3 regions of the Leclercia sp. LSNIH3 genome follow, and region 1 is predicted to be linked to each of the others. Evidence: predicted binding sites of a transcription regulator. Region 1 holds the regulator's gene; each other region holds the start of a gene.

Region 1 (4,371 bases):
TGAACGTGACCGTAAAGATGTTGAGTCAGATAAATATAAAACTAACCTGGCTCATTCCACCTGGAACGCCAACCTTGATTTCCAGTCCGGCTATGCCGCCGATATGTTTGGTCTTGATCTGGCAGCCTTTACTGCCATCGAAATGGCCGAAAATGGCGACAGCGGCCACCCGAACGAAATTGCCTTCTCTTCCAGCAACAAAGCCTATAAAGAGGACTGGTCCGGTGATAAGAGCGGGATCAGCCTGTACAAAGCGGCTGCAAAATTTAAATACGGTCCGGTCTGGGCGCGTGGTGGCTGGCTGCAGCCAACCGGTCAAACTTTGTTAGCACCGCACTGGAGCTTTATGCCGGGTACCTATCAGGGGGCCGAAGCCGGGGCAAAATTTGACTACGGCGATAGCGGTGAGTTGAGTTTCTCTTACATGTGGACCAACGAGTATAAAGCGCCGTGGCATCTCGAGATGGACAAGTTTTATCAGAATGACCGCAAAACCCGCGTCGATTATCTCCACTCCTTTGGTGCGAAGTACGATTTCAAAAATGACCTGATTCTGGAAGCCGCTTTTGGCCAGGCTGAAGGTTTTATCGATCAGTACTTTGCTAAAGCCAGCTACAAGCTCGATATCGTGGGCGGCCCGCTCTCTACCACCTATCAGTTTTACGGCACGCGTGATAAAGCCGACAGCGGCACCGTGAATGATATTTATGACGGTACGGCATGGCTGCAGGCGCTCACCCTGGGCTACAAAGTTGGCCAGGTGGATTTACGTCTGGAAGGGACTTACGTCAAGGCCGAAGGGCAGCAGGGGTACTTCCTGCAACGTATGACCCCAACTTACGCCTCCTCCAACGGTCGTCTGGACGTATGGTGGGATAACCGCTCTGACTTTAACGCCAACGGTGAAAAAGCGGTCTTCTTTGGTGCCATGTATGACCTGAGCAACTGGAACCTGGCGGGCTGGAGCGTTGGTGCGTCTTATGTCTACGCCTGGGATGCGAAACCGGCAGACTGGTTAATCAACAGCGCCGGTCAGCGTGAGGATATCGCCTCTAACAAGATCAAAGAATCGGCCTATAGCCTGGATGCGAGCTACACCCTGCAGGACGGCCGCGCGAAAGGAACCATGTTCAAACTGCACTTCACACAGTATGACAACCACTCCGATATCCCAAGCTACGGCGGCGGCTACGGCAATATCTTCCAGGATGAGCGTGACGTGAAGTTTATGGTTATCGCCCCGTTCACCATCTTCTGATGACAATCCGGGCGGGGACGATCCCCGCCTGACTGGAGAGCGTTATGCTGAAAAAAATCGTAGTGGTTGCGGTGCTGGCATCAGGACTGGCCGCCTGCGCGCAGCCCCAGACCCAGAAAGAAGATACCCGGCTGAAAGAGGCCTACAGCGCCTGCATCAATACCGCTGAAGGTTCGCCAGAGAAGATCGAAGCCTGCCAAAGCGTGCTCGACGTGCTGCGTAAGGAGAAGGCGCACGAGCAGTTCGCAACTCAGGAGACCATCAGGGTGGCGGATTACCAGGCCTGTATCCAGGCGCGGAAAACGGGTAACGATCAGGAAGTCACTAAAAGCTGCGATAAGATTTGGCAGGAGATCCGCACTAACAACGCGAAGTAATCTGCTGTTTGCCACGCCCGGTGGCGCTACGTTTACACAGCCTGAAAGGGGAAATCCCCTCAGGTACGGTAAGCGCAGCGCCACCGGGCTTTTTGCATGATGACAGGCAAAAAAAAGCCAACCGTCAGGTTGGCTCAGAGTCGATGCAAAGATTACTTGGTGTCGTGCGCGTGGTCATCTTCGCGGCAGTCGCCTTCGGCACAGTGGCCATACAGGTACAGACTGTGGTTGGTCAGACGAATGCCATGACGTGCGGCAATTTCGCGCTGGCGTAATTCGATGGAATCATCGCTGAATTCGATCACTTTGCCGCAGTCGAGGCAAATCAGGTGATCGTGGTGATGCTGCTGCGTCAGTTCAAACACGGATTTACCGCCTTCGAAATTATGACGCGTAACGATGCCTGCATCGTCGAACTGGTTCAGTACACGGTAAACGGTAGCCAGACCAATCTCTTCGCCCATGTCGATCAGACGCTTGTATAAGTCTTCCGCACTGACATGATGGTTATCCGGACCCTGAAGCACTTCCAGGATTTTTAACCGTGGAAGCGTGACTTTCAGTCCGGCCTTCTTTAATGCGGTGTTGTTGTCAGTCATGCGGAATCTGTCCTGTTGCTAAACGATTCACTTCTAAAGAAGAAGTGACAGAAAATGCACCTGGGATAATGCGTCTCATTATAGAACTGCCATGACCTAATGAAAACTGCAAGTCTCAAGTAAAGTATGCTTATAAAAACGTGGTACCGCCAACAAAGTTGTTACAAGGTTCCGCGTTTACTCCTGGATCATTGTACAGGTATGGCAGCAAAAGTTAAAAATTTGTAGCAATTATTTTGATTGGTTTTGCCTATTGATGCGGCGCAACTGTAACGTTGCACCGCGATATCATCAGGCATTCAGAATGGCGTCGAGATGCAGCTCTTCGCGAATTTGTTTAACCCATTTGTCCACGCGCTCAGCGGTCAGCTCCGGCTGGCGATCTTCATCGATGGCGAGACCAACAAAGTTGTTATCATCGGCAAGGCCTTTAGAGGCTTCGAAGTGGTAACCGGCAGTTGGCCAGTGACCAACAATCACTGCGCCGCGTGGCTCAATGATGTCGCGGATGGTGCCGAGGGCATCGCAGAAGTACTCTGCGTAGTCTTCCTGATCGCCACAGCCGAACAGGGCGACCAGTTTGCCGTTGAAGTCGATCTCTTCCAGAGACGGGAAGAAATCGTCCCAGTCACACTGCGCTTCACCGTAATACCAGGTCGGGATGCCCAGCAGCAGAATATCGTAACCTTCGATATCTTCTTTGCTGCTTTTCGCAATGTCATGCACATCGGCAACGTCTTTACCTAACTGTTTTTGAATGTTTTTTGCGATATTTTCGGTGTTACCCGTGTCGCTGCCGAAAAAAATGCCGATGATTGCCATGAGTAAAATAACCTCTTGATACTTAATGGTATGGTGGCGCAATTTAGCCACGGATAAGGGCAATCATAGCAGAACAGAGAAGCCTGCGGAAACTGCTATCACGCAGGACTGCACTCTGTGCTACATGAAAACAACAAGAAGGGGAGTTTTCTGACTTACGCTTTGCCGTGCCATTTCTCGAGCTGAGAAATCAGCATCTCTTCGATAAGCTCACTGCGGCTGATCTCACGGGCGTTCGCCAGCTCATTCAGCGCATCGACGGCTTCAGCATTCAGTTTCAGCTCGACGCGTTTGAGCCCACGACTTTTATCGCGTTTAAGCTGATTGCGCTTATTGATGCGCAGCTGTTCATCACGCGAAAGCGGATTGGTTTTCGGTCGTCCCGGGCGACGCTCATTCGCGAACAGATCTAATGTCGTGCGGTCCGTGTGTTCTTTGGCCATGATTTTGAGACTTCGGGGGAAACAAGACACCCTGCTAATGCCCGGGCGATAAGCGCGCCATCATACATCACCGAAAACGGCACGCCAACGACTGGAGGCCCGCAGGCGACCAGTCGCTCTCTTTTTAATCAATTTTCGATGTCAGCGAGGTAACGGCGGATAGCGCGCAGCACGGCGTCCGGTTTTTCGGCATGAACCCAGTGTCCGGCCCCGGCAATCACATGCGCACGGGCCTGAGGAAATTGCGCCAGCAGCGCGTCACGGTACGCCTCGGTCACATAGGGTGAACTGCCGCCGGTAATAAACAGAGTAGGGTGCGGCCAGGCGGGCACCGACTGCCAGCCAACGATCTGGTCATATTGGTCCCACAGCGCCGGCACGTTGAAGCGCCACTCGCCGTCAACAAAGGATTTCAGCAGGAACTGCACCACGCCCTCTTCGTCGAGATGTTCACGCATCAGCGCTGCGGCCTGCTGGCGGGTACTGACGCCTGCGTCGGTCACGGCATTGATGGCGGCGAAGATCTCATCGTGGCGACGCACGTCGTAATCCACAGGCGCGACGTCGATCACCACCAGCCCGGCAATCCGCTCCGGCGCTAACGCCGTCAGCGCCATCACCGCTTTGCCGCCCATCGAGTGGCCAATCAGGATCGCCTTTTCGATATGGTGTTCATCCAGCGTATCCAGCAGATCCTGGGCCATATCGGCATAGGTCATCTGCGCCGAGCGCGGCGACAGACCGTGGTTGCGCATATCCACCTGGAGCAGCGCGTGGTCGGTCACCAGATCCCGCGCCAGCACGCCAAGGTTATCAAGGCTGCCAAACAGGCCATGCACCAGGACGATGGGAGAATTATTGTGCGGCGATTG
Region 2 (4,371 bases), 170 kb from region 1:
GCGGGCTGAAGCGCAACCAGACGCTGTGGGGCAGCTTTATGTTTGTCACCCCGCAGCAAAAGGTGTTCTACAGCGGGGATTCCGGCTACGGCCCGCACTTTAGCGCCATCGGGGAGCGGTTTGGCAGCGTCGATCTGGCGATCATGGAGAACGGGCAGTACGACCAGGACTGGAAGTACATCCACATGCAGCCCTCTGAAACGGCGCAGGCCGCCACGGATTTAAATGCCAGGGCGGTAGTGCCGGGTCACTCCGGGCGCTTTGTACTGGCAAAACACACCTGGAACGACCCGCTGATCAAGCTTTCGCAGGCCAGCAAGGATAAACCCTATCGCCTGTTGACGCCGGAACTCGGGGAGCCACTCAGAGTGAATGATGCCACGCAACAATTTCGCGCGTGGTGGGAATAATGTTTAATCGAAGAGCAGAGGGGGAGAGCAGTATGACTATTTCCGCTCAGGTTATCGACACCATAGTCGAGTGGATCGACGACAACCTTCATCAGCCGTTGCGTATCGAGGATATCGCCCGCCATGCGGGTTATTCCAAATGGCACCTCCAGCGGCTGTTTATGCAGTATAAGGGCGAGAGTCTGGGGCGTTACATTCGGGAACGTAAGCTGCGCCTGGCGGCGCGGGATCTGCGTGAATCGGACGAAAAAGTTTACGATATTTGCCTGCGTTACGGCTTTGACTCCCAGCAGACCTTTACCCGCGTCTTCACCCGCACCTTTAACCAGCCGCCCGGGGCTTACCGCAGGGATCACCCCAGCCGGGCACACTGAAGGCATCGAAGGTTGGCCGGGTAGGGCGTAGCCACTACCCGGCGTTTTTATTGGCACAATACCGTATTGTCCGGTGGCGCTGCGCTTACCGCGTCAACAAAAAGCACCTTACCAGCTGTAGTTCACCGTCGCTGTTATCGTCCGGCCAATGCCGTAGAAGCATGCCGTATCGCTGGCGCAGGAGGCCACGTATTTGGTGTCGGCGATGTTATTGACGTTAAACTGCAGATTCGCCCCCTTCAGGCTGCTGTTCAACTCGCCCAGCTCATAGCTCACCATCGCGTCATACAGATCCACCGAAGGCACCTTAAAGGTGTTTTTCGCGTCGCCGTAGCTGGTGCCGATATAGCGCATGCCCACGCCAGCGGTCAGGCTCTTCAGCGGCCCGCCAGGTAGGGTGTAGCTGGCGAACGCCGATGCCATGTGCGCCGGAATGCGCGCTGGCGTTTTGCCTTCGGTGCCGGCCACCGTCGTGCTCTCGGTTTTCGCGTCGGTGTAAGTGTACGAGCCAATCAGATTGATGGTGTCCATCAGCGTGGAGTGAACTTCTGCCTCAACGCCTTTCGAACGCACTTTGCCCGCATTCTCGAACCAGCCTTCGGTGCTGTTGTAGGTCGCCACATTATCCTGGGTTAAATCGTACAGTGCCAGGGTCATCAGCGTGGTATCAACCGGCTGATATTTGAGGCCAATCTCCGTCTGCTCACCGGTGGTCGGTTTAAACGGCCCTACGCCCGGTGCCCGGTTGGTTTGCAGGTTCGGTTCAAACGAGGTGCTGTAGCTGATGTACGGCGACAGGCCAAAATCGAAGGCGTACAGCAGGCCGGTACGCCAGGTGAATTTACTGTCATTCTGCTGGGTGAAGCTGCTATCGGTGAAATCGTTAGTGCGTACTTCGCTCCAGTCATAGCGCCCGGATACCAGCCACTCCCAGTTATGCCAGCTCATCTGATCCTGCAAATACAGGCCCATCTGATCGAGGTTTTGCTGTTCGTTACTGGCGGTAGTAAAGCTGCTTTCATCCACATTCACGCCGTAGACCGGATTCATCCAGTCGAGGTTGTACTGCGAACCGCTCCCACGTTCCAGTAGCTGTTTATCTTTACTGGTTTTATAGTCGAATCCGCCGAGCAGCGTATGGCTCACTTGCCCGGTATCCATCAGGTATTCCAGCTGGTTATCCAGGCCAAACTCGTTGGTGGTGCGCTTTTCATGCTGGGCGCGGCGGGTCAATACCGAACTGTTGGCGGCGCTGGTGGCGTAAACAAGATAACGATACTTCTGCTTGATAGTGGCGTAACGCGCGTTCTGGCGGAAGATGAGGTTATCGGCGAACTGATGTTCCAGCTCGTAGCCGATCATCGTCTGCTCGCGCCAGGATTGATCGTAATCCGGGTCGCTGACGTTAAAGTCGCGCGGGATGTATTTGCCGTCGACGCTTTTCACCGTCCCGTACGCGGGCAGAAAGTTGCGGTATCCCGCGTCGGGATCTTTCTGGTAGCTGGTGAGCAGCGTAAAGCGGGTCTGATCGTTAGGATACCAGGTGATCGCTGGCGCAATCGCCATCCGCGTCTCTTTATAATCCTCCACCTGATTATGCTGGGTGCGGGCAATCCCGTTAACACGATACAGCACGCGGCCATCGTCGCTGAGCTTGCCGCCGAAATCAAACGCGCCCTCCGCGAGGTGGTTATTGCCGGTGCGGAACTGAATGTTGTGAATAGATTCAGAGGTCGGGCGCTTGCTGGTCATACTGATTAATCCACCCGGATTGACCTGGCCAAACAGCACCGATGCCGGGCCACGAACCAGCTCCACGCGCTCCAGTAACCAGGGGTCAATCGTTCCGGTCTGTGACGAGGCGGTGGCACCGAAGCTCAGGCCGTCGAGGAATTTCGGCACATAGCTAAAGCCACGAACAAACACCTCATCGTTGCGGTTAGACGATCCGCGGTACTCGGTAAATACCCCCGCCGAATAGCGCAGCGCCTGCGAAACGGAGGTCACATCCTGCATGTCCATCTGATCGCGGGTGATCACCGATACCGACTGCGGCGTCTTCACGATCTCTGCACTGGTCTTGGTGGCAGAGAGCGTCTTCGTTGCCACAATCCCCTTCACAGGGGCGGTAGGGTCTTCACTCATCCCCTGCGTCACCGTCATGGTTTCTTCTCTATTTTCTGCCTGGGCCGCCACGCTGACCGTGGCCAGACTAAGAAGCCATGCCTGCATTATCTTATTATTTTTAAACATGTTTTTTTAACGTCCTTGGTTGCTATCGCCATAAAACACCGGTTAATTCTGCTAGATGATATTGCAAACTATTACCATTTGCATTAGCGTTATTAACAAATTTCGTCGGGGAACACGCGGTAATGAAGAGGGCATGGAGTGGATTGTTATTAGGGATAGTGACGCTACCCGCGGTGGCGGTGACGTGCGAACATTCGTCCCTTCAGGGAGACATACAGGGAAAGTTTGATGCCAGCGGTGAAGTCTGTTTTATCCTGCCTGAGCTGAGTGAAAACTATGTTTCTGCCACGCTGAACGGCGTGACGGATGCCCGCCTGCTGGACGCGCAAAACCGCCGCATTCGCACGCTGGTTGAAAATGGCCCCGCCGACGGTGAACACACCCTGTTGTTTGCTCTGCCCGTGAAGCAAAACGCGTCTCTGGTGCTGCACGGCGAAGCTGGCAAACCCTGGCGTTTTCAGTGGCGGATGAAAGAGACCTCTGCCTTACCACGCGTACAGATGCTGGAGCCTGAAAGCCCCACGTTGCAGGCGCTGGCAAAAACGGTTGCTGCCGGTGGGAGTACTGATGCGTTCTGGCAGACGCAGATTCGGCAGGGAACGCCGATGGTGGAGCCGGTAGACGCCAGCCATAAGCGTGTCACCTTCCTGTGGCGCGGCGCGCGCGGCAACGTATTTATTCTCGGCTCGCCGGCGGGGGATCACGATCCGCTGTTCCGTCTGGGCAAAAGTGACGTCTGGTTTCGCAGTTACGTCGTGCCCGCCGATACGGTGATGCAGTACAAGCTCGCGCCTGATGTCCCCGTGATTGACGGCTCGGCGCGGGATCAACGACGGGCGATCCTGGTGAGCGCCCAGGCCGATCCGCTCAACCCGAACACCTTTGGTGAACAGAAGGCCGATCGCTGGAACCGCTATTCACTGCTCGATCTCAGCCCGGCACGTTACTGCTCGGTGCAGGCCGCCGCGCAGCCGCTGGTGAGCGGCACCCTGACCCGCCAGATGCTGAGCAGCAAATTCCTCGGCAATTCCCGCGAAGTGATGCTTTACAAGCCGCGCGGCGCACAACCCGCCCGCTGGACGTTAATCCTGTTCGACGGACAGATCTATCAGGATGACTACCATTTCGCTAACGTGATGGATGGCCTGATAGCCCGCCATCATCTGCCCCCGGTCAATGTCGTGTTTATCGACAGCCTCGATCACGCCCGACGCAGTAAAGAGCTGCCGCCGAACCCGGCTTTTGCCGATTTTATGGCGCATGAACTGTTGCCGTGGTTGCGCGGGCAGGGCGTGGCGATGCAGCGGCAGAAAACGGTGCTGGCGGGTTCAAGC
Region 3 (4,371 bases), 700 kb from region 1:
GGGCGCGCAGCACGTCGGCAATCAGCGGCTCGTTCAGCGCGGGCAGGCTCTGCGCCACCATCACCAGACGAATGTGCGCCGGAAGCGAGATGGCGATTTCGCCCTGCAAGGCCGCCGGGCGGCGCAGCGCCCACTGGGTGATACCCAGTTGCTGTAATTGCCTGTCTCGTCGGGATGCCATTGCGAAAACTCCTGTCTGTCAGGCGCGCAAATATACCAAATGTGTCGAATCTGCGCCATCTACCTACTATAATCCCCGCCTGAGTTTATTGAGGAACAATTCATGTCTGCATTTACCCCGGCAAGTGAAGTCTTGCTGCGCCACAGTGATGATTTCGAACAAAGCCGTATTCTGTTTGCCGGAGATATGCAGGATGACCTGCCTGCCCGTTTCGAGTGCGCCGCGAGCCGCGCGCACACCCAGCAGTATCACCACTGGCAGGTACTGAGCCGCCAGATGGGCGAGCGCGTTCGCTTTAGCCTGGTGGCTGAGCAGAGCGACATCGCGGATTGCGATACGCTGATCTACTACTGGCCGAAGAACAAACCTGAAGCCCAGTTCCAGCTGATGAACCTGCTCTCCCTGCTGCCGGTGGGCTGCGATATTTTCGTGGTCGGTGAAAACCGCAGCGGCGTGCGTAGCGCCGAGCAGATGCTGGCGGATTACACCACACTGAACAAAGTTGACAGCGCTCGCCGCTGCGGCCTGTACCATGGCCGTCTGGACAAAAAACCAACCTTCGACGCGGAAAAATACTGGGGCGAATATCACCTGGATGGCCTGACCATCAAAACGCTGCCGGGCGTATTCAGCCGTGATGGTCTGGACGTTGGCAGCCAACTGCTGCTTTCCACCTTTACGCCGCACACCAAAGGCAAAGTGCTGGATGTCGGCTGTGGCGCAGGCGTGCTCTCCGCCGTACTCGCCAGCCACTCACCAAAGGTGCGTTTGACCCTCACCGACGTCGGCGCATCCGCCATTGAAGCCAGCCGTGCGACCCTGGCCGCCAACGGCATTGAGGGCGAGGTGTTCGCCTCCAACGTGCTCTCCGACGTGACCGGTCGTTTCGATATGATTATCTCCAACCCGCCGTTCCATGACGGGGTAGAAACCACCCTCGAGGCCGCGCAGACATTGATCCGCACTGCGGTACGCCATCTGAACAGCGGCGGTGAGCTGCGCATCGTGGCTAACGCCTTCCTGCCGTATCCAAAAGTGCTGGACGAAGTCTTCGGCTTCCACGAAGTGCTGGCGCAAACGGGCCGCTTTAAGATCTACCGTGCGATCATGACCCGTCAGGCGAAGAAGTAACGTCTCCCTCCGGCCTGATCTGCGCGATCAGGCCATTTTTGCAACGATCAAAACATCCGGCACAATTATCTATTGACGAATAGCTGAAAACATCTAGAATGCGCCTCCGTGGTTACGATACTTTTTTTGTATCGATGGTATGCGAAGGTGGCGGAATTGGTAGACGCGCTAGCTTCAGGTGTTAGTGTCCTTAGGATGTGGGGGTTCGAGTCCCCCCCCTCGCACCAATAACCATGATTGATATTGCTCGCACTGGGCGAAGGTGGCGGAATTGGTAGACGCGCTAGCTTCAGGTGTTAGTGTCCTTAGGATGTGGGGGTTCGAGTCCCCCCCCTCGCACCAACGAGGCGATATCAATACAATAAGATGACTGTGCGAAGGTGGCGGAATTGGTAGACGCGCTAGCTTCAGGTGTTAGTGTCCTTAGGATGTGGGGGTTCGAGTCCCCCCCCTCGCACCAATTATCTTATCTCTCCTGATTTTCTCTCTTGTTACCCTTTCAGTTTAGATTCATCACCAGAACCCACATTCCCGCAATAAGCGCAACACATGATGGCAGCAGCACAAAGTGCCGCAGTTGTTTATGCCAGATCATGGCGGATGACATGAGTAATCCCGACACGATAATCAGTTTCCAGACCGCCAGCGACAGATCGGTAAATGCCAGCCCGGCAATCATCGCCCCCGGCAATATCACTCCCCATCCACTCCCTAACGCTCTGCTCAACATGATCTGTCTCCCAACCCGATAATGATAACCAATATCATATGACATAATTTCTCATTTGTCAGCGTGGGCTTATGTGATGCTTAATTGTGTAAAACATCTTGCGCCCGGTTTTATCTATAGTTAGGATTGGCAATCATTATCATTTAGATTTTTATCCAGCCCAATTATGGCCATACGCTCTGCACACGTCATTGAGAATGTCATCTGGCAAACCCGCCTTCCGACCGGGCCTTCAGGGCTTGCGGATGCGGTGCGTGACGCCATTGCCGAGACGCGTGCGCATATGCTGGATGTCATCAAGCTGGATGAAACGCCTCCGCACCATGCCCTGACGCTGGCACAGTGGCAACGCCCTGCCGAGCTACAGTCACTGCTGGCCACCTACTCCGATCATATCTACCGCAACCAACCTACTCTGGCGCGCGAGAACAAGCCGCTGCTGTCACTTTGGGCGCAATGGTATATCGGGCTAATGGTACCGCCGATGATGCTGGCTCTGCTTACCCAGGACGTGGCGCTGGATCTCTCCCCTGAACACTTCCACGTTGAGTTTCATGAAACCGGGCGTGCCGCCTGCTTCTGGATCGACGTCCAGGAAGACAGCCAGACGACCTCGCTTTCTGCACAGCAACGAATGGAAGTGCTGATTACCCGGGCGCTGATCCCGGTGGTTGAGGCGCTGGAAGAGACAGGTGAGATCAACGGCAAACTTATCTGGAGCAATACCGGATATTTAATTCACTGGTATCTGACCGAAATGAAAACCCTGCTGGGTGATGAGAAGGTGGACGCATTGCGTCAGGCCATTTTCTTTGCCCGCCAGCTGTCGGATGGGCGTGATAACCCGCTTTACCGCACCGTGGTGCCGCGCGACGGGCTGCTGGTGCGTCGTACCTGCTGCCAGCGTTATCGCCTGCCGGATGTTCAGCAATGTGGGGATTGCACGCTTAAATAAACGGGTGCGGCCTGATGCCCTCACCCTCTCCCAACAAATACTCAAAACGGCGACCTCTGGTCGCCGTTTTGCTTTTACCTATGCCACCTGCTGACTTTCTTCGTCGGCACGTTGGGCCTCTTCGGCTTCCTGCGCCAGCAACTGCTTCTCGTACACTTTAAAGAACGGGTAGTAGATGATGGCAGAGACGAGAGCTAACAGCAGCACGAGTACCGCCGCACGGAAGTCCCAGCCCAGCGCCCATGCGGCACCCACAGGCGCAGGCGCTGTCCACGGCACTACGGAAATCACCCGGCCAATCAGATCCAGCTTCATCGCCGCCCACGCCAGTACCGCATTCACCATCGGTGCCAGCAGGAATGGAATGAAGAACACCGGGTTCATGACGATCGGCGTACCAAAGATCACCGGCTCGTTGATGTTGAAAATACTTGGCACCACGCTCAAACGGCCAATCGACCGCAGGTGCGCCGAGCGGCTGCGCAGGTAGCAGAACACCAGCCCCATCGTCGCCCCGGAACCCCCAATCACAATGAAGAAGGTCCAGAACGCCTCCATAAAGATGTGCGGCAGCGGCGCGCTCTGCGCCAGCGCGGTCTGGTTCATCCCCAGGTTGGTCAGCCAGAACATCTGCAGCATCCCGGAGACAATCGCCGCCCCGTGGATCCCCGCAAACCACAGCAGATGGCCGATCAGCACCGCCAGCAGGATCGCCGGCAGCGAATCCGCAGCAGACACCAGCGGTTTAAAGATGGCCATAATCGCCTGCGGGATCAGCATGCCAAACTCTGACTGGATGAACAGGCTCAGCGGATAGAGGGTTAACACCACCACCAGCACCGGGATCAGCAGATCGAAGGAGTTTTTGATCATCGGCGGCACCTGATCGGGCAGGCGGATACCGATGTTGTGCGCTTTCAGGAAACGCATCATCTCCACGCAGTAGATCGCCACCAGAATGGCGGTAAAAATCCCCGTCCCACCGAGGCTATCCACCGGCAGCGCACCTTTGGTTTTTGGCGCAGCAATCAGCAGGAAGGCCATCAGCGACAGCATCGCGCACATGAAAGGATCGAGCTGGTGCGACTTCACGTAGTGCTTGCCGAGGTTGTAGGCGATAGCCGCGCAAATATAGAGAGACATCACCCCCATCGTCATATCGAACGGGGTCAGAATCTGGCCTTCAAACTGTTTCGCCATATCAAGCCAGGCGCGGGCAAAGCCCCAGGTGGTATCCGGTGAAAACGGCGGATAGGCAAACACCAATAAGAACGAGCCGACAATCATAAACGGCATGGCGGAGATAAAGCCGTCGCGGATCGCCATTACGTGACGCTGGGAAGAGATGCGTCCGGAAATGGGGCTGACATAGTT

Evidence for each region. The regulator Fur, encoded in region 1, represses iron uptake genes when iron is present. The targets are predictions, from matches to a motif close to ATAATAATGAGAACNACTATCAA.
Region 2: a site for Fur is predicted at 3,093-3,115, ahead of C3F35_RS06070 (TonB-dependent siderophore receptor). Genes of this name have one in related genera too.
Region 3: a site for Fur is predicted at 2,058-2,080, ahead of fhuF (siderophore-iron reductase FhuF). Genes of this name have one in related genera too.

The regions. Positions count from the first base shown of each region.
Region 1 covers NZ_CP026387.1:1,072,193-1,076,563, reverse strand. Annotated here, with positions in the region: gene chiP (chitoporin ChiP) at 1-1,258, shown strand, start outside; gene chiQ (ChiQ/YbfN family lipoprotein) at 1,306-1,635, shown strand; gene fur (ferric iron uptake transcriptional regulator) at 1,788-2,234, opposite strand; gene fldA (flavodoxin FldA) at 2,526-3,056, opposite strand; gene ybfE (LexA regulated protein) at 3,212-3,499, opposite strand; gene ybfF (esterase) at 3,628-4,371, opposite strand, start outside.
Region 2 covers NZ_CP026387.1:1,240,900-1,245,270, reverse strand. Annotated here, with positions in the region: gene C3F35_RS06080 (MBL fold metallo-hydrolase) at 1-410, shown strand, start outside; gene C3F35_RS06075 (RamA family antibiotic efflux transcriptional regulator) at 443-784, shown strand; gene C3F35_RS06070 (TonB-dependent siderophore receptor) at 893-3,037, opposite strand; gene C3F35_RS06065 (alpha/beta hydrolase-fold protein) at 3,160-4,371, shown strand, end outside.
Region 3 covers NZ_CP026387.1:1,773,584-1,777,954, forward strand. Annotated here, with positions in the region: gene C3F35_RS08570 (DNA polymerase III subunit psi) at 1-181, opposite strand, end outside; gene rsmC (16S rRNA (guanine(1207)-N(2))-methyltransferase RsmC) at 284-1,312, shown strand; tRNA gene C3F35_RS08580 (tRNA-Leu) at 1,454-1,539, shown strand; tRNA gene C3F35_RS08585 (tRNA-Leu) at 1,569-1,654, shown strand; tRNA gene C3F35_RS08590 (tRNA-Leu) at 1,687-1,772, shown strand; gene C3F35_RS08595 (DUF1435 domain-containing protein) at 1,812-2,042, opposite strand; gene fhuF (siderophore-iron reductase FhuF) at 2,209-2,997, shown strand; gene C3F35_RS08605 (PTS sugar transporter subunit IIC) at 3,076-4,371, opposite strand, start outside.